Regions from separate parts of the Phytohabitans sp. LJ34 genome, predicted to be linked through region 2. Evidence: riboswitches for the same ligand, from Rfam matches in the RefSeq annotation. Region 2 holds a riboswitch; each other region holds the start of a gene.
The links. A riboswitch is a leader RNA that binds a small molecule or an ion and turns the genes downstream of it on or off. The one in region 2 is predicted to bind cyclic di-AMP.

Region 1 (4,203 bases), on a different contig from region 2:
GCAACGGCCCAGGCTCCACAGTGGACGCGGCGGCCGGTTGCGGGACGATCGGCAGGAGCAGCGCCGCGATCGCGATCGCGATGCGTGATTTGTACCCAAACACGCCGTGCCTCCTTCGCCGCGACCAATCACCCCGTAGACGCATGGACATCCGTTGCCGGTTGCACGACATTTCGCCATCCCGGGATGTCACGGCATAGTGGTGCGGTGGACCATCGCCCCCGGGTCCAGCTAGCCGTGCTGCTGGCGGTCGCCGTGCTCGTCACTGTCGGTATCGCTCGCTGGCAGACCCGGCCAGGTGCCGCCCCCGAGCCCGCCGCCGTGACCAGCACCTGCGCCGGCCACGCGCTCACCGCCGACCGCCAACTGCGGGGCATGTGGCTGACCACCGTCAACAACACCGACTGGCCCAGCCGCCCCGGCCTACCCGAGGATCAGGTCAAGGCGGAGTACCGGGGCTGGCTCGACCTGGCACAGCGGCGCGGCCACAACGCGGTCTTCGTGCACGTGCGGCCGGCCGGCGACGCGTTCTGGCAGTCCGACTACGCACCGTGGTCGTACTACCTGACCGGGCGAAGCGACGGGCAAGGTCCGGGGTGGGACCCGATGGCCTTCATGATCGCCGAAACGCACGCCCGCAACATGGAGTTCCACGCCTGGTTCAACCCGTACAAGGCGAGCCGCTCCGGCGTCTTCGCGGAGCTGCCGCCCAACCATCCGCTGCGCGCGCACCCCGACTGGGCGGTGCCCTACCCGGCCAAGGGCAAGGGCAGCCGGCTGCACTACAACCCCGGCATCCCGGAGGCGCGCAAGTTTGTGGAGGACTCGATCCTCGACGCGGTCAACCGGTACGACATCGACGGTGTGCACTTCGACGACTTCTTCTACCCCTACCCGAAGGGGCGCGAGGACTTCAACGACGCGGCCGCGTTCAAGGCACACAGCCGGGGCATCAACAACAAGGCCGACTGGCGCCGCGACAACGTCAACCTGCTCGTCAAGGAGACCAACGAACGGATCAAAGCGGCCAAGCCGTGGGTGAAGTTCGGCATCAGCCCCTTCGGCATCTGGCGCAACGCCTCGACCGACCCGCTCGGCTCGCCCACCCGAGGACTGCAAAGCTACGACGCGATCTACGCGGACACGCGACGCTGGGTGCAGGAGCGGTGGGTCGACTACATCGTGCCGCAGCTGTACTGGCACATCGGCTTCGCGATCGCCGACTACGCCAAGCTGCTGCCCTGGTGGTCCGACCTGGTGGCCGACAGCCCGGTGCAGCTCTACGTCGGCCAGGCCGACTACCGCATCGGGCAGAAAGGCGCGTGGCGCGACCCGGGCCAGCTCGACAAGCAGCTCGCCCTCAACCGCAAGTACCGGGTCACCGGCAGCGTGCACTTCAGCGCGCGCCAGGTGAAGGCGGACCGGCTCGGGGCGGTGTCCCGGTACGCGGCCGCCCACTACGCCGAGCCGGCGCTGGTGCCGGCGATGGCACACCTGCCCGGCAAACGCCCGCCGGCCCCGGAGCTGGAGGTCGACGGTGCCCGCCTGCGTTGGGATGGCGACGCGGCAAGCTACGCGGTCTACCGGGTCGACGGTGAAGCGGCCCGACTGGTGGCCACGACCCGCGACACCACATGGACCGACACCACGAAGAGCGAGGCGCCACGCACCTACTGTGTGACCGGCCTCGATCGACTGTGGAATGAAGGAAACGCGAGTGAACCACGCGTCATCGATTAACCACACGCGGCTACCGAATCTTTTCCCTGGTCAGAGCGCTGCCTGAGTCCACTGTCGATCAGGTAAGCTCTTCGGCGGTCTGCCGCGCGGCGGCGCCCCCACGGCGTCGGCGGCACACCGCCGCCTAATCGCCCGCCCAGGGCGAGTCGGGGAACCAGGTTACTGGGGTGAATCCGCGGTCCGCGGTAGGGATCCTTCCGTCCCGAATCCGTCAGCTAACCCGGCCGGCGGCCGATGGGAGGAATCGCGTATGACGCCACCCGTACGTCGCCGGCGCTGGTCGCTGGCCGTAGCCCTGGTCGCCTCGGCGGCCGCGTTGCTTTCCGGGGTGACGCTAGGACCGCTCGGCGCGTCGGCCGCCCCGAAACCCAACCCCGGTGACGAGGGCAGCTCGCCGCTGCTGCGGGACGTGCTGTCCGAAACGAGCAAGGGATACATCGAAGCCCGCAACGCCGTCAACAAGTCGCGCGGCCGGCAGCTACAGCTCCAACTCCAGCTGAACCAGGCCCAGGAGAAGGTCAAGGCGATGGAGCCCGAGATCCAGCTCCTGGTCGCCGCCTCCTACCGCAACGGCCGCATCGGCCCGATGAGCGTGCTGCTCAACAGCTCCTCCCCCGACGAGTTCCTCCAGCGGGCGGCCACCCTCGACCTGTTCGCCGCCCGCGACAACGCACGCCTGGCCCGGCTCAACGCCGCCCTCGACCAGGCCGATCGCGCCAAGGCGGCGATTGACGCCGAGCTCAAGGAAGAGCAGAAGCAGCTCGCCATCATGGCCAAGCAGAAGTCCGAAGCGGAAAAGGCGCTCCAACTGGTCGGCGGCAAGGCGACCGGCGGCTTCGTCAGCGCCACCTCCCCGGTGGCCCGGCCCGCGCCCCGCAACAGCAACGGCGGCTTCTCCCCGCAGGGCTGCACCGCCGGCGACCCCACGACCGGCCGCTGCATCACGCCGCGCACGCTGCACATGCTCAAGGAAACCCAGCGGCTGGGCTTCGACCGCTTCGTCAGCTGCTACCGCCCCGGCGGGCCGTACGAGCATCCGAAGGGCCGCGCCTGCGACTGGTCCTCGGAAAGGAACAGCTTCGGCGGCGACGCCACCGGTGCCGCCAGGCTCTACGGCAACAACCTCGCCGCCTATTTCGTGCGCAACGCCGACCGTCTCGGCGTGATGTACGTGATCTGGTACCGCCAGTTCTGGTCCCCGGCCACCGGCTGGCGGGCCTACGGCGGCGCCGGCGGCGATCCCTCCAGCGACCATACGAACCACGTACACATCTCGATGCTCTGACCCAGGATTCGAGCTACGAAAAAGCCCCGCGCGGTGGCGCGGGGCTTCGTTTCGGTCTGCCTACTGGTCTGGCATGCGGCGGGCGGGGGCCCGGCCGAAGGGCTGGCGCGGCGGGGGGCCCACCGGTGCCAGCGCGGGGATCGCCAGGGTCAGCGGGGTGTCGCTGGTGACCGTGACGTGCTCCCCGTGGTGCAGGAGGTCGAGCTTGGCGCCGTCGCCGCCGTTGCGCAGCGAGTAGGTCACCTCGTGCGGCTGGACGGCGACCCGGAGTCGAAGGCCCCGCCACAGCAGCGAGAACTCCATGTGGTTGATCCGGCTGGGCAGCCGTGGCGCGAAGGACAGGTTGCCGCCGTGGTCGCGCATGCCGCCCAGGCCCGCCACGACGGCCAGCCAGGCGCCGGCGAGCGCGGCGATGTGCAGGCCCTCGCGGGTGTTGTTGTGGATGTCGTGCAGGTCCATGAGCGCGGCCTCGCCCAGGTAGTCGTGGGCCAGCTCCAGATGGCCCACCTCGGCCGCCATGACCGCCTGGGTGCACGTCGACAGCGACGAGTCGCGGACGGTGCGCTGCTCGTAGTAGGCGAAGTTGCGTGCCTTCTGCTCCGGGGTGAACGCGTCGCCCCGCCAGTGCATGGCGAGCACCAGGTCGGCCTGCTTGAGAACCTGCTTGCGGTACAGGTCGAAGTACGGGTAGTTGAGCAGCAGCGGGTAGCCACTGGGCGGGGTGGCCGCGAAGTCCCACTCCTGGAGCCGGGTGAACTCTTCGCACTGCTGGTGTACGCCCAGCTCCTTGTCGTACGGGACGTGCATGGCGGTGGCCGCGTCGCGCCAGGACGCTGCCTCCTCCTCGTCGACGCCGAGCCGGCGGGCCTGCTCCGGGTGGCGCAGGGCCGCGTCGGCGGCACCGACGAGGTTTTTTTGCGCCATCAGGTTGGTGTAGATGTTGTCGTTAACCACCGCGGTGTACTCGTCGGGGCCGGTGACCCCGTCGATGTGGAAGACGCCGTGCCGGTCGTGGTGACCCAGCGAGCGCCACAGCCGCGCGGTGTCGACGAGCAGCTCCAGGCCGACCTCGCGTTCGAAGTCGTGGTCGCCTGTCGCTACGACGTAGCGCTGCACGGCGTCGGCGATGTCGGCGCCGATGTGGAAGGCCGCGGTGCCGGCCGGCCAGTAGCCGGAGC
Region 2 (4,203 bases):
GCCGCCGGTTTCCTCCACCCGCGACGCCTCGGGGAAGGACAGCGCGACCGGCACGACGGCCAGGCTGACGAGGATGCTGGCCAGGCCGACCAGCGGGTACCCGCCGAGCAGGAACGCCGGCGTGGCGAGCACCATCGCGGCCAGCTCCGCCACGAGAGCGGTGGTTTGCGCCAGCCCGGCCGTGCGCACGTAGCGGTCGGTGGCGTCCGCGGCGGCGAGCTCGTCGTAGACGAGCGCCTCCACGCTGCCGGAGGTCATCGCGGTCGACGCGCCCCACAGCACGAACCCGGCGGCGAAGGCGGCGTACGAGGGGAAGAACGTCCACAGTGCGAAGCCGATGGCCCGGAGGACGGCGGCGATCGCGACAAGCCGGCGGCGCGAGTACGCGTCCGCCAACGCTCCGGACGGTATCTCCAGCGTGAAGCCGACGACCGACCAGATCACGAACAGCGAGGAGATCTGCCCCGTGCCGAGCCCGGCGTCGGCGAAGAGCAGCGCGTAGACCGGGTAGAGGAGCACGCCCTCGGTGCAGGCGCGCAGGGCGCAGAGGCGCCAGGCGGTGCTACGTCATGCGGGATGGCGCGTGGGCTCGACCATGGGGCAACCGTGTCACCCCCTGGTCGAGCCCGTCAACGCACTTACTCGACGACCGATAGATGCACGTGGTTGGTGTGCAGCTCGCTGGGGCCGCAACAGCCGCTGTACGACTTCCAACCACTGCTGGGCAGCCAGATCTGTTTGAACCAGATCACGTAGAGCACGCCCAGCCGGCTCGCGTTCTTGATGAAGAAGTTGGACAGGTTGTTGCCGTACGTCTTCGCCGAACCGGACGCCGTGCCGCCGAAGACGTCGCCCGAGTCGACGCCCCAGTCGCAGGCCCGACCCTTCGGGTGCTCACCCGACCCGCCGCTGCGGTAGCAGGAGACGAAGATCTTGAAGCCGGCTCCCTTGGCCTGCTGCACCGCGTGCCACAGGCGGGGCGTGATGCACCCGTTGCCGGAGGTCGGGTCGGGGCTGATCGAGCAGCCGGACCCACCGGAGAACCCGGACGCGTTGGCGGCGCTGCCACTCCCGCTGGGACCGCTGGCGTTCTCGCCGCCGCCGGCGTTCTTCAACGCGGTCTCCGCCTGCTTCTTGCGGGCGGCCATGATCTGCACCTGCTTCTGCTGCTCGCGGATCTCGTTGTCGATCGCGAGCTTGGCGCGGGTCACCTCGTCTTTGGTGTCGAGCAGGTCGCGGAGCTTCTTGTCTTCGGTGGCGGCCACCGTGTCGAGCGCCGCGGCCCGGTCGACGAAGCCCTCCGGCGAGGTGCTGTTGAGCATCGCGGAGATCGGGCCGAGCCGGCCCCGGCGGTAGGCCGCGTTGGCCACCTCGCCGATCACGGCCGTTTTGGTGACCAGGTCACGCTCCAATTGGGCCAGTTGGGTGGTCAGCTCCCGCTGGCGCTTCTTGGACGTGTCCAGAGTCTTCTGCGCGGCGACGAAGCCCTTGCTCGCCGCGTCGAGCTGCTCGCGCAGGGTAGCGGTGCCGCCCTCGTCGTCGTTGGGTGCGGCGGTCGCCGGCCCCGCTGGTAAGCCGATCAGCGCGAACGCCGCGGTGACAAGCACCGCGACGAGGCCGACCCGGCTGCGGGCATGACCCATCAACCATCCTTCCAGTCAGCCGCCTACCGAGTTAGCTGACGGGTTCGGGACGGAAGTCTCCCTACCGCTGTCGCGGATTCACCCCAGTGGATCGGTGGTTCCCCGGCTCGCCCGAGGGCGACTCGGCGGCGGCCAACACCGGCGCCGGGGGGCGCCGCCGGGCGTTGACCGGAGCCGAGAATAGCGGCTTTCCATTGATGTGCCCACTGTTGTACCGATGGTGACGAATCAAGTACGCCCTGCTCAGGGGCGCTTTCACCACGTCGTGGGGTGGCAGTCGCCGGGTCGCGGCTCGACCTGGAGGGTGGCGTGCCCGATCTCGAAGTCGTCGTGCAGCGCCTCCCGTGCCGCGACCAACACCGGCCCCACCTGCGCGGACTCCTCCAGCGTGAGGTGCGCGGAAGCGACGTCCATGCCCGACGTCAGCGTCCACACATGCAGGTCGTGCACGTCGCACACACCGGGCACGGCGGCGAGGCGCCGCTGCACCGCGGTCACGTCGAGGTGTTCCGGCGCGGCCTGCACCAGGATGCGTACGGCCGCCCGGGCCAGCCGCCACGTGCGCGGGAGGATGAACAGGCCGACGGCCACCGCGATGATCGGGTCGGCGTACGCCCAGCCGGTCAGCCCGATCACGGCCGCGGCGACGATCACACCCACCGAGCCGAGCAGGTCGCCGAGCACCTCCAGGTAGGCGCCGCGCACGTTGATGCTCTCCCGCGCGCCCGAACGCAGCAGCCCGAACGCCACAAGGTTGGCGACGAGGCCGGCGACCGCCACGACGAGCATCGGGCCGGCGGGCACGTCGGGCGGGTCGCCGAAGCGGCGCACGGCCTCGACCAGCACGTAGATCGCCACGCCGAAGAGCAGGACGGCGTTGGCGAGAGCGGCGAGGACCTCCAGGCGATACAGCCCGAATGTGCGCTGTGGGTCGCCGGCCGCCTTGGACGCCCCTCTGCCGGCCCGCGCCGCGTCCGTGGCGCCGTCGCGGGTGGGCGCCGCGGCGGCGGACGCAGCCCAGATCGCCGCGAGCGCCATGCCGATGCCGAGCACGTCGGTGAACATGTGGCCGGCGTCGGAGAGCAGGGCCAGCGAGCCGGTGAGCAGGGCGGCCACCGCCTCGATCACCATGAAGACCGCGAGCAGGGCGAACGCGGCCCAGAGCCGCCCGCGGTGGCGCTCCCCCGCGCGTGCGACGTCCGCTCCGTGATCGTGTCCGGCTCCCATGGGCCAAGAATATATGCTGACATTGCTATGTATGCAAAAATGGCACTGGCAATCAGTGTCATCGGGCGTTCTCATAATTGAGCGTTCAACGTCGAACCGATGGGTAAAGACGTACGTGAATTCTGATGTGGACCGATCACAGGGAGTACCCATCGTGCTGACCAGACGAGCCCTGATCACCTCATCCGCCGCCGCGGCCCTCACCGCGGCCACAGTCACCGTCCCGGGCGCGGCCAGCGCCCACGGCTCCGGCCACCGGCTCTTCCCTGACTCCTTCCCGCTGCCGAACGCGTTCCAGCCCGAGGGCATCGCGATCGGGCGGGCGCCGTTCGCGTACTTCGGCTCGCTCGCCAACGGCGACATCTACCGCGCCAACCTGGCCACCGGCCGCGGGAAGATCATCTCCGCCGGCCCCGGCACCCCGTCGGTAGGCCTCAAGATCGACGACCGTGGGCGGCTCTTCGTCGCCGGCGGTGCGGCTGGCAACGGCCGCGTGGTCGACACGCACAGCGGCCGCATCCTGGCGTCGTGGACGTTCGCGACCGCACCCACCTTCGTCAACGACGTGGTGCTCACCCCCAAGGGCGCGTTCTTCACCGACTCCAACCAGCCGTTCCTCTACAAGGTGCCGCTGAGCCTGCGCGGCGAGCCGGTCAAGCTCCCGCTCACCGGTGACCTCGTCTACCAGACCGGCTTCAACGTCAACGGCATCGCCCGCACGCCCGACGGGCGCGGCCTGCTGGTCGTGCAGTCCAACACCGCCACGCTCTTCCGGGTCGACCCGGACACCGGCGTGACCAGGGCCGTCGACCTCGGCGGCTACGCGCTGACCAACGGCGACGGCCTGCTGACCATCGGCCGCACGCTCTACGTGGTGCAAAACCGCCTCAACCAGGTCGCCGTATTCGCGCTCGACAAGCGTGGCCTCAGCGGCCGGCTCACCGGCACGCGCACCAACCCCAACTTCGACGTGCCCACCACCGTGGCGGCCTTCGGCGACCGGCTCTACCTGCCGAACGCCCGCTTCGGCGTGACCGTGACCCCCGACACCACCTACAGCGCCAACGTCGTCAAGCGCTGAGTGGCTCGGGAGAGGGCGACATAGAGCGTCCGTGCGCCGGCGTCGGTCCTTATCTCTTCGGGTGAGATGAGGACCACGCCGTCGTACTCCATGCCCTTGGCCTGAAGGCTCGTGACCACCTGGAGGCGGTCGGTGGGCAGGCCGGCCAGCCAGCCGGCGACCTCGTCGCGGCGGGGCACCGGCGTGATCACGCCGACCGTCCCCTCCACGTCCGCGAGCAGCCGCTCCGCGGCCTCGCGGGTCGCGCCCGGC
Region 3 (4,203 bases), on a different contig from region 2:
GGTACGAGGCGAGAAGCGCCGCCCCGCCGCCGATGTTCGCCGCCGGGGTGGAACGCAGCGCCTCCTCGGACGCGCCGGTGATCGCCGCCGCCCGGTCGAGCGTTTGCAGCGCCTCGGGCGCCGGAGCCGGCACGCCGCCCGAGTCGACGTTTCGGGCTTGGCGGCTGTCGTCGCCGCGCGGGTCCTCGCCGTCGTGGTCGTGGTGGTTGCCACCCGGCAGCGACGTCACGTACGCGGCGTCGGTGAGGTGCATCGGGCCGTACCCGCCGCTGGTGCTGGGCGTGCCGGCGTTGGTGTCCCAGCGGGACTCCAGGTAGGACACGGCGAGCAGGACGCTCTCCGGCACGCCGTACTCCGCCGCGGCGGCCGCGTACTCCTGCTGCCTGGTGTCCTGCGGGCTGGACGCGAGGGTGGGGACGGCCGGCACCAGGGTCGCCGCGCCGACCACCGCTGTGGTGAGGGCGATGCGCGTTGTCAGGTTGGGCATGGAGAAACCCTGGCTGGGTCGAGTGGTTGTCGTCAATAGATTCCGCCGGATCTCGTGTCTACGTAAAAAACCTTCAGGCCCCTCGGCCGGGGGATTGTCCGTCTCGCCACGAATCTCCACAATCGAGCAATGTCGCGCAAGATGCACACGACGCGCCGGCTGGCGGTTGTCCTCTTCGGGCTCGCGAGCCTGCTCCTCGCCGCCTCCGCGCGGCCGTCGGCCGACCGCGAGCCGGCACTGTCGTTGCGGTACACGTTCGACGGCTGGTGGCTCGGCCCGGTCGCGGACGTTGACGGGCGGTACCCGCTGAACCCCCGCGGCACGCTGGCCTACACGCCACACGGCGCCGGGTGGGCGGCACGCTTCCCGCCGCGGTGCGTGGCGCCCGGCTGCCCCCGCGTGATCCTCGAAGGCCTGCCCGCGCCCGAGCTCAACCCGGGCACCCGTGGCGTGCGGTTCGGTGCCTCGGTGCTGATGGCGCCGGCGGACACGGGCGACGGCGCGAACGTTGTGCAGAAAGGGTTTTCGACCGGCGGCGTCACCCAGCTCAAGCTCCAGGTCGACGGTAAGGCGGGCCAGCCGAGCTGCGTGCTGGCGAGCAAGACCACGATCTACCGGGTGGTCGCGCCGGTGACGGTGGCCGACGGGCGGTGGCACGCGCTCGCCTGCGCCCGCTCCGGTCGCCTGCTGTCGATCGCCGTGGATGGCGTGCCACGCGCTGCGGTCACAGTGCCACCGAATGTGTCCATTGTGAATTCCGAGCCACTGCGAATCGGCGGAAAGAACGTGTCCTTCGACAACGACCAGTACGCCGGCCTGCTCGACGACGTGTTCCTAACCATTGACTGAGGCCGTTTCGATACACGCGGTGCTACCAACCGGTATACGGACCGAAGGGGTTGTCCACACGGCTTGCGCGGGTGATTGGGCCGCTCCTACCCTTGGGGATCGTTGAGCCGGCGGTCGGCCTCCCAGCCTGGGAGACCACGGCTCAGCCCGCCGAGTCGGACCAAGAAACGAGCCGGGGACCCAAGCACCTCGGGGTGAATCCGCGAAAGCGGTAGGGCGCGCTCTCCCGCCCGAACCCGTCAGCTAACCCGGTAGGCGGCCAGGGAGAAGGAGTAACGGCTCCGGTGGCACGCTATGCCGCGCGTCGCACCGTAATCACCGCTCTCGTCGCTGTCGCGACCGTGCTCTCCAGTGGCACCGTGGCGCACGCCGCGCCCACGCCGGCCGAGATCGAAAAGCAGATCGACGCTGCCTGGGTCAAGCTGGAGCCGCTGGCGGAAAAGCACAACGCGACCCGGCTCGACCTCCAGGCCAAGCGCCAGAAGGCCCAGGCGCTCGCCAAGAAGATCGCGCCACTCCAGCTCCAGATCGACCTCGCGATGCAGAAGGTCGGAGAGTTCGCGGCCGAGCAGTACAAGGGCGGCAACTTCTCGGCGCTCAACGCGGTCCTCACGACGGGTTCGCCCAGCACCTTCACCAACCAGCTCGAGATCCTCGACGTCTTCGCCCGCCGCTCGCAGGCCGACATCCAGGCGGTCGTCGACCTACGCGCGAAGTACGCGGAGCAGAAGGCACCGCTCGACCAGCTCGTCGGCCAGCTCACCGAGGAAGAGGCGCAGCTGGCGGCGAAGAAGAAGCAGATCGACGGCGAGATCGCCAAGCTGGAGAAGATGCGCCTCGAGGCGTACGGCGAGGGCGGCGGCATCGGCGAGCTCCGGCCGGCACCCTGCCCCGTCGAGTACGACGGCAGCGCCGGCACCAAGGCGGCCAAGTTCGCCTGCGCGCAGATCGGCAAGGGCTACGTCTTCGGTAACGAAGGCCCCGACACGTACGACTGCTCGGGCCTCACGATGAAGGCGTGGGCGGCCGCCGGCGTCGGGCTGCCACACAACGCGGCCCGCCAGCGCGGCACGGTCGACCCCATCAGCAGCAAGAGCGACCTGAAGGTCGGCGACCTCATCTTCTACTACCCAGACCTCCACCATGTCGGCATCTACGTTGGCGGCGGCTACATCGTCGACGCGTCCAAACCCGGCGTACCGATCAGGATGCGCACGATGAACGCCGCGCCGATCAACAGCTACGGCCGACCCGGATAAGCGTTACCCACCCCCGTGGCCGCGCCAGTCGCGTGTTCCCCCGTCACGCGACCGCACCGGCCAGTAAAGGAGACGCCCTCCCATCCATCCGGGATGGGAGGGCGTTTCTTGCTTGGGCCAGATTTCCCGGGCCGCGTCAGCTGCGGACCGCCGCTCCCGCCGGAGACCGCGCAGGCCGGCGGCTCGCAGGGCGAGCCGAGATCCCCGGCCTCCGCTGCCACGTCCGCGCTGCAAGACCAACAGCGGACGGGTGAGGCCGCGGGAGCAGCGGTCTGGACCACGACGGACGTCGCGGTAGCTCACATCTTTGTCTTGAAGTGGATCTTTTAGGTGGTCGTCGGCCAGGTGCGCCAGTTTTTCCAGGCCCGGCTCGGTGTGGGGCCGCGCTGGCCCTGGTAGCGGGAGCCGTAGACGGTCGAGCCGTAGGGGTGCTCGGCTGGCGACGAGAGCCGGAAGATGCAGAGCTGGCCGATCTTCATGCCCGGCCAGAGCGTGATCGGCAGGTTGGCCACATTGGACAGCTCGAGCGTGACGTGGCCACTGAAGCCCGGGTCGATGAAGCCGGCCGTCGAGTGCGTGAGCAGCCCCAGGCGACCCAGGCTCGACTTGCCCTCCAGGCGGCCGGCGAGCTGGTCGCCGAGGGAGATGACCTCCAGCGTGGAGGCCAGCACGAACTCACCCGGGTGCAGCACGAACGGCTGGCCCGGCGGCACCTCGACCTGCGAGGTCAGCTCGTCCTGCTGCACCGACGGGTCGATGTGCGTGTACAGGTGGTTGTTGAACACGCGGAAGAGCCGGTCGAGCCGCACGTCGATGCTCGAGGGCTGGACCAGCGCCGGCTCGAAGGGATCGAGCGCGAGGCCGCCCGCCTTGATCTCGGTCACGAGGTCACGGTCGGAGAGCAGCATCAACACACCATAGGGGACTACCTGCCTCGAACATATGTTCGATAGGATGTTGGGCATGGCATCCTGGTCCGACTTTAGTGCCGACGAGCCCCGCCTGTCGGAGGCGATCCGCGCCCTCATGCTGCAATACGGTCCCGGCCTGGGCTACCTGGCGACCGTGCGCGCCGACGGCGGCCCGCGGGTCCACCCGGTCTCGCCGGTCATCACGGACGACGGGCTGTATTGCTTCGTGGTCGACTCGCCCAAGCGGCGCGACCTGGAGCGCGACGGGCGATACGCGCTGCACTCGTTCCCACCGGAAGACAGCGACGACGAGGCCTATCTGGCCGGCCGGGCCACGGTGGTCACCGACCGCGCCAAGGTCGCCCGCCTGGCCGGCCACCTGCGGGCGGCGCCACAGGTCGATTGGCAGCTGTTCGAGTTCACGGTCGACGTCGCGATGCTGGCCCGCCACGGGCGCAATGGCGCCACCCCCTTCGCGGTCGAGCCGCCGGCCCGCCCCGCGGTGCAGGTGTGGCTCGACCCGTCGGCCGCCCCCACTACGGCGCGCGAAACGCGTCCCAGCCCGCGAGCATGCGAGATGCCTGCCCCGGCGTAAATTCGAGCATGCACGCGTCCGTGCTGTAGTCCATGTAGTTGTGGATCGGGTCCAAGCCCGGGTCCGCCGTGCACGTGTCCCGGCCCTCGGGGCAGCCACTCG
Region 4 (4,203 bases), on a different contig from region 2:
ATGAGCACCTGGCGGCCGCGCAGCGGGCTGAAGTCGACGTCGAACAGCCACGACGTGTCGAGCCCGTCGGGGTCGCGCGCGTTGATCGAGAGCAGTGTCGGCGCGTTATCGGCCATGTCGAACGCCTCCAGCCAGCTCGCCGGGTTTTTGGCGAGCAGCAGCCGGATGTTGCGGCCGTCGCGGACCACCTGGGCGTACCGGCCGGCGACCGAGGCGACCGTGGAGAGGCGGGAGACCGCGTCGGTCGGGCGGACGCCGAACTGGGCCGCCACGGCGAGCGCGGTGGCCGCGTTGCCGAGGTTGACCCGGCCGGGGAGCTGGAGCGAGATCTTGTGCCAGGCGCCGCGCGGGTCGACCACGCCCTCGTCCTCGACCACCCACTGCGGCACCGGCCGGCGCAGCGAGCAGCCGGTGCACCACCACTGGTCGGCCTGGCGCTCGATCGGCGAGCCGCACTCGGGGCAAACCCATGAGTCGTCATGCCACCGCTGGCCGGCGCTAAACCACGTGACGGCGGGAGAACCGGCGGCGGCCCACACGACCATCGGGTCGTCGGCGTTGGCCACCACGTGCACGCCGGGGTGCTCGGCAAGCGCGGTGCGCCACATCTGGGCCATCATCGCGACCTCTTTGGCCCGGTCGAGCTGGTCACGGGAGAGGTTGAGCAGTGCCACCACGCGCGGCTCGGTGGCGACCAGCACCCTGGGCAGGTAGTGCTCGTCGACCTCCAGCACCGCGTACGGCGTCTGGCCGGCCTTGGCGAGCGCGGAGGTGTGGCCGGTCGGCATGTTGGCGCCGAACCCGTTTGTCGCGACCGGCCCGAGCACGCCCACGGCGGCCGCGGCGAGGCGGGTCGTGGTGGTCTTGCCGTTGGTGCCGGAGATCAGGGCGATCGCGCGCCCCGCGGCGAGGTGGGCGAGGAGGTCTGGGTCGATCTTGAGGCCGATCCAGCCGCCGATCACCGAACCGTCGCCGCGCCCAGCCGCTCGCGACAGGGCGGCCGCCGTGCGGGAGACCGAGCTGGCGACCTTCGCCCGCAGGGGCATCTTGCCGTCCGTCACGGAGGCGAGGTTACCAACGCAGTCTGGATCTCCACTCGACCGTCGGGAAACCGTCCGTCGCGCGCGATGTGTGTGGCGATACTCACCGTGAGCGATCAACGAAGCGTGAGTCCGAGTTCGACAGAGTGTCGCGACATTTAGGACAGTGGCCTTAACGACCGCTCATATTCTTGCGTGCCAAACTCGCTCCGTAAGATTCTCGTCACAGCGTGTGGAGAACGGCATCCGCTACAAACGTTGAGCCGGGTCGTTCACCCGGCCGCGCCGCCGAGACACGCCGAGCCCTGCCCGCTCGTCCGGTGCGGACCTTGGAGCCACACAACGGCATAGCGGGCGGGGACGGGGGACCCAGGATCTGCGGTCCCGACCCACGCCGGGGAGACCCGGCCGGGCTGAGGCCTTGGGGTGAAGCCGCCACGGCGGCCGGGCAATCCTTCCCGCCCGAACCCGACAGCTCACCTCGCAGGCGTGCCGGAGGGAACACATACCGTGCACGAACTCCGTTCGGGCCGGCACAGGCTGCCCGCGAAAAGGCGGGCCGGCCGGCTCGCGCTCGCCGTCGGGCTCTGCGTGTGCGCCGGCCAGCTGCTGGCCGGTCCCGCGCTCGCCGAAGCCGCGCCCGTGTCGACCACCACCGTCGCCGCCGCGCAGGCGGCCGCGTCGGTCACTCCACACGTGACGATCAAGCCGAACACCGCCCGCCTGCCGTGGGGCAACACGCTGGTGCTCACTGCCACGATCACCGACCCGAGCACCCGCAAGGCGGTCTGGGGCGGCACCGTCCAGTTCCAGGTGTGGAAGGGCGGGAAGTGGGTCAGCACCGGCACCCGTCCGGTCTACTCCACCGGCAAGTCGATCCTCTCCATCAAGCCGTACGAGAGCCGCATGTACCGGGCCGTCTACAGCGGACGTGGCTCGTACAAGGGGACGGTCACCGGCCGGACCTCGGTCGCGGTGATCGCCAGCCGGGCCAAGGTGCTCGCCGAAGCGCGCAAGCACATCGGCAAGCCGTACAAGTTCGGCGCCGTAGGACCCTCGGCTTTCGACTGCTCGGGCTTCACCAAGTACGTGTACAAGAAGGCCGCCGGGCGGGTGCTCCCGCACAAGGCGAACGACCAGCAGCGCTCGGGCACCGGCGTGGCGAAGAACAAGGCGCTCCCCGGCGACCTGATCGTGATCCGCTCCGGCTCGTACGGCACCCACGTCGGCATCTACGCCGGCGGCGGCTACATGTACGACTCGCCGCGCGCCGGTGTGCGGGTCGGCAAGCACAAGATCTGGTCGAGCAACTACGTGGTGCGCCGGCTCGCCTAGTCGCTCCACTTCCCTCCCCGGCACCGATACATCACCCCATCCCCCCAACGATCCAGGGCAAGCCCATCCGGGTTTGCCCTGGATCGTCTCTGGGGTCGGTTGCCCCCTCCGGCCTGTCGCCATCCGGACCCTCCACCGCCCTCCACCGCATTTGACGTGCGGTTTTGTCAAGGGGGTCACCCGAGCAACGCTGCGATTCCGGTTGCGAGTGGAGGGAAGTGGAGTACAGTGGGGCGCAGTGGCAGGGTTACTCACCGGAGGGACCCGCCGGCCCCGGGGGACAGCGGCTCCGCGAAAGCCGCCAGAGGCGAGGGGGTGGGCCGATGTTTCTCGGCACCCACACCCCGCGCCTGGACGAAAAGGGCCGGTTGATCCTTCCGGCGAAGTTTCGCGACGAGCTGGCGGGAGGTGTCGTGATCACAAAAGGGCAGGAGCGCTGCCTCTACGTCTTCCCAGCACCCGAGTTCCAGCGGATCGCGGGCCAGCTACGCGAGACGCCGATGACACACAAGGCGGCTCGGGCCTACAGCCGGGTGTTCTTCGCGAGCGCCCACGACGAGGTGCCCGACAAGCAGGGCCGGGTGACGATCCCGGGCCACCTGCGGGAGTACGCCGGGTTGAGCCGCGAACTCGTCGTGATCGGTGCGAGCAGCCGGGTGGAGATCTGGGACAAGCAAGCGTGGGACACCTATCTCTCCGAGAGCGAAGACGACTTCGCGGGCATCGAGGAGGGGGTGCTGCCCGGAGGACTCTAAGGGCTGGCAGACGCCGTACTGCGAGATCTCCAGCCGCTCCTGCACCTGACGTCTCTTCCCCGATGTCAGGCGCGTCCCGGCCTCCCCGCGAAGGAGGCTCACGGAAGAGCGGATGGGGATCTGGCAGTACGGCGCACGGTTCTTCGGGCACCGGGCGCATGGGCACACGGGCGGGTCACTGGGGGTCGAGATGGGGGAGCTGCGCGGCACGCACGTGCCGGTGCTGCTGGAGCGGTGCCTCGCGCTGCTCGCGCCCGCGCTCGACCGGGGTGACCGTACGACCGTGCACGTGGACGCCACCCTCGGGCTCGGCGGCCACGCGGAGGCGGTGCTCCGGGCGCATCCCCGGACCGTCCTGATCGGACTCGACCGGGACACCGAGGCGCTCGCGCACGCGCGGGCCCGGCTGGAGCCGTTCCGCGGGCGCGCGCACCTCGTGCACGCGGTCTACGACGAGCTGCCGCGGGTGCTCGACCTGCTCGACTACGAGCGGGTCGACGGGGTGCTCTTCGACCTCGGGGTGTCGTCCCTCCAGCTCGACGCGCCCGACCGCGGGTTCGCCTACGCGCAGGACGCGCCGCTGGACATGCGCATGGACCAGACCCGCGGCCGGACGGCCGAGGAGGTCGTCAACGAGTACGAGGCGCCCGAGCTGATCAGGGTGCTGCGGGTGTACGGCGAGGAGAAGTTCGCCGCACGGATCGCCGCGGCGATCGTGCGCGAGCGGGCGAAGGCGCCCATCACCTCGTCGGCACGGCTGGCCGCGCTGGTGCGGGACGCGATACCCGCGGCGGCGAGGCGCACCGGGGGGCACCCCGCCAAGAGAACGTTCCAAGCACTTCGCATCGAGGTAAACGGCGAGCTGGCCGCGCTGGAAAGGGCGCTGCCGTTCGCGCTCGACGCCCTCGCGCCGGGTGGCCGCGCGGTGGTCCTGTCCTACCACTCGCTGGAGGACCGGATCGCCAAGCGGGCGCTCGCCGCGCGGGCACGGAGCACCGGGCCGGTCGACCTGCCGGTCGAGCTGCCCGGCACCGGGCCGACGCTGCGGCTGCTCAGCCGCGGCGCCGAGCCAC

Region 1: another riboswitch for cyclic di-AMP. It lies ahead of ACTMTJ_RS00525 (coiled-coil domain-containing protein); the one in region 2 lies ahead of ACTMTJ_RS42780 (coiled-coil domain-containing protein).
Region 3: another riboswitch for cyclic di-AMP. It lies ahead of ACTMTJ_RS11245 (C40 family peptidase); the one in region 2 lies ahead of ACTMTJ_RS42780 (coiled-coil domain-containing protein).
Region 4: another riboswitch for cyclic di-AMP. It lies ahead of ACTMTJ_RS05860 (NlpC/P60 family protein); the one in region 2 lies ahead of ACTMTJ_RS42780 (coiled-coil domain-containing protein).

The regions. Positions count from the first base shown of each region.
Region 1 is NZ_JBQHDG010000001.1:107,393-111,595, reverse strand. Features, by position in the region: gene ACTMTJ_RS00535 (S8 family peptidase) at 1-103, opposite strand, end outside; gene ACTMTJ_RS00530 (glycoside hydrolase family 10 protein) at 208-1,740, shown strand; cyclic di-AMP (ydaO/yuaA leader) riboswitch at 1,852-1,986, shown strand; gene ACTMTJ_RS00525 (coiled-coil domain-containing protein) at 1,991-3,025, shown strand; gene ACTMTJ_RS00520 (glycoside hydrolase family 65 protein) at 3,086-4,203, opposite strand, start outside.
Region 2 is NZ_JBQHDG010000038.1:12,099-16,301, forward strand. Features, by position in the region: gene ACTMTJ_RS42775 (MFS transporter) at 1-519, opposite strand, end outside; gene ACTMTJ_RS42780 (coiled-coil domain-containing protein) at 639-1,643, opposite strand; cyclic di-AMP (ydaO/yuaA leader) riboswitch at 1,648-1,781, opposite strand; gene ACTMTJ_RS42785 (cation diffusion facilitator family transporter) at 1,899-2,870, opposite strand; gene ACTMTJ_RS42790 (SMP-30/gluconolactonase/LRE family protein) at 3,025-3,951, shown strand; gene ACTMTJ_RS42795 (HelD family protein) at 3,924-4,203, opposite strand, start outside.
Region 3 is NZ_JBQHDG010000005.1:268,942-273,144, forward strand. Features, by position in the region: gene ACTMTJ_RS11235 (N-acetylmuramoyl-L-alanine amidase) at 1-487, opposite strand, end outside; gene ACTMTJ_RS11240 (LamG-like jellyroll fold domain-containing protein) at 617-1,336, shown strand; cyclic di-AMP (ydaO/yuaA leader) riboswitch at 1,475-1,610, shown strand; gene ACTMTJ_RS11245 (C40 family peptidase) at 1,621-2,595, shown strand; gene dcd (dCTP deaminase) at 2,922-3,503, opposite strand; gene ACTMTJ_RS11255 (pyridoxamine 5'-phosphate oxidase family protein) at 3,559-4,101, shown strand; gene ACTMTJ_RS11260 (zinc metalloprotease) at 4,043-4,203, opposite strand, start outside.
Region 4 is NZ_JBQHDG010000003.1:93,526-97,728, forward strand. Features, by position in the region: gene ACTMTJ_RS05855 (MurT ligase domain-containing protein) at 1-1,046, opposite strand, end outside; cyclic di-AMP (ydaO/yuaA leader) riboswitch at 1,423-1,545, shown strand; gene ACTMTJ_RS05860 (NlpC/P60 family protein) at 1,551-2,375, shown strand; gene mraZ (division/cell wall cluster transcriptional repressor MraZ) at 2,699-3,130, shown strand; partial or broken gene rsmH (16S rRNA (cytosine(1402)-N(4))-methyltransferase RsmH) at 3,321-4,203, shown strand, end outside.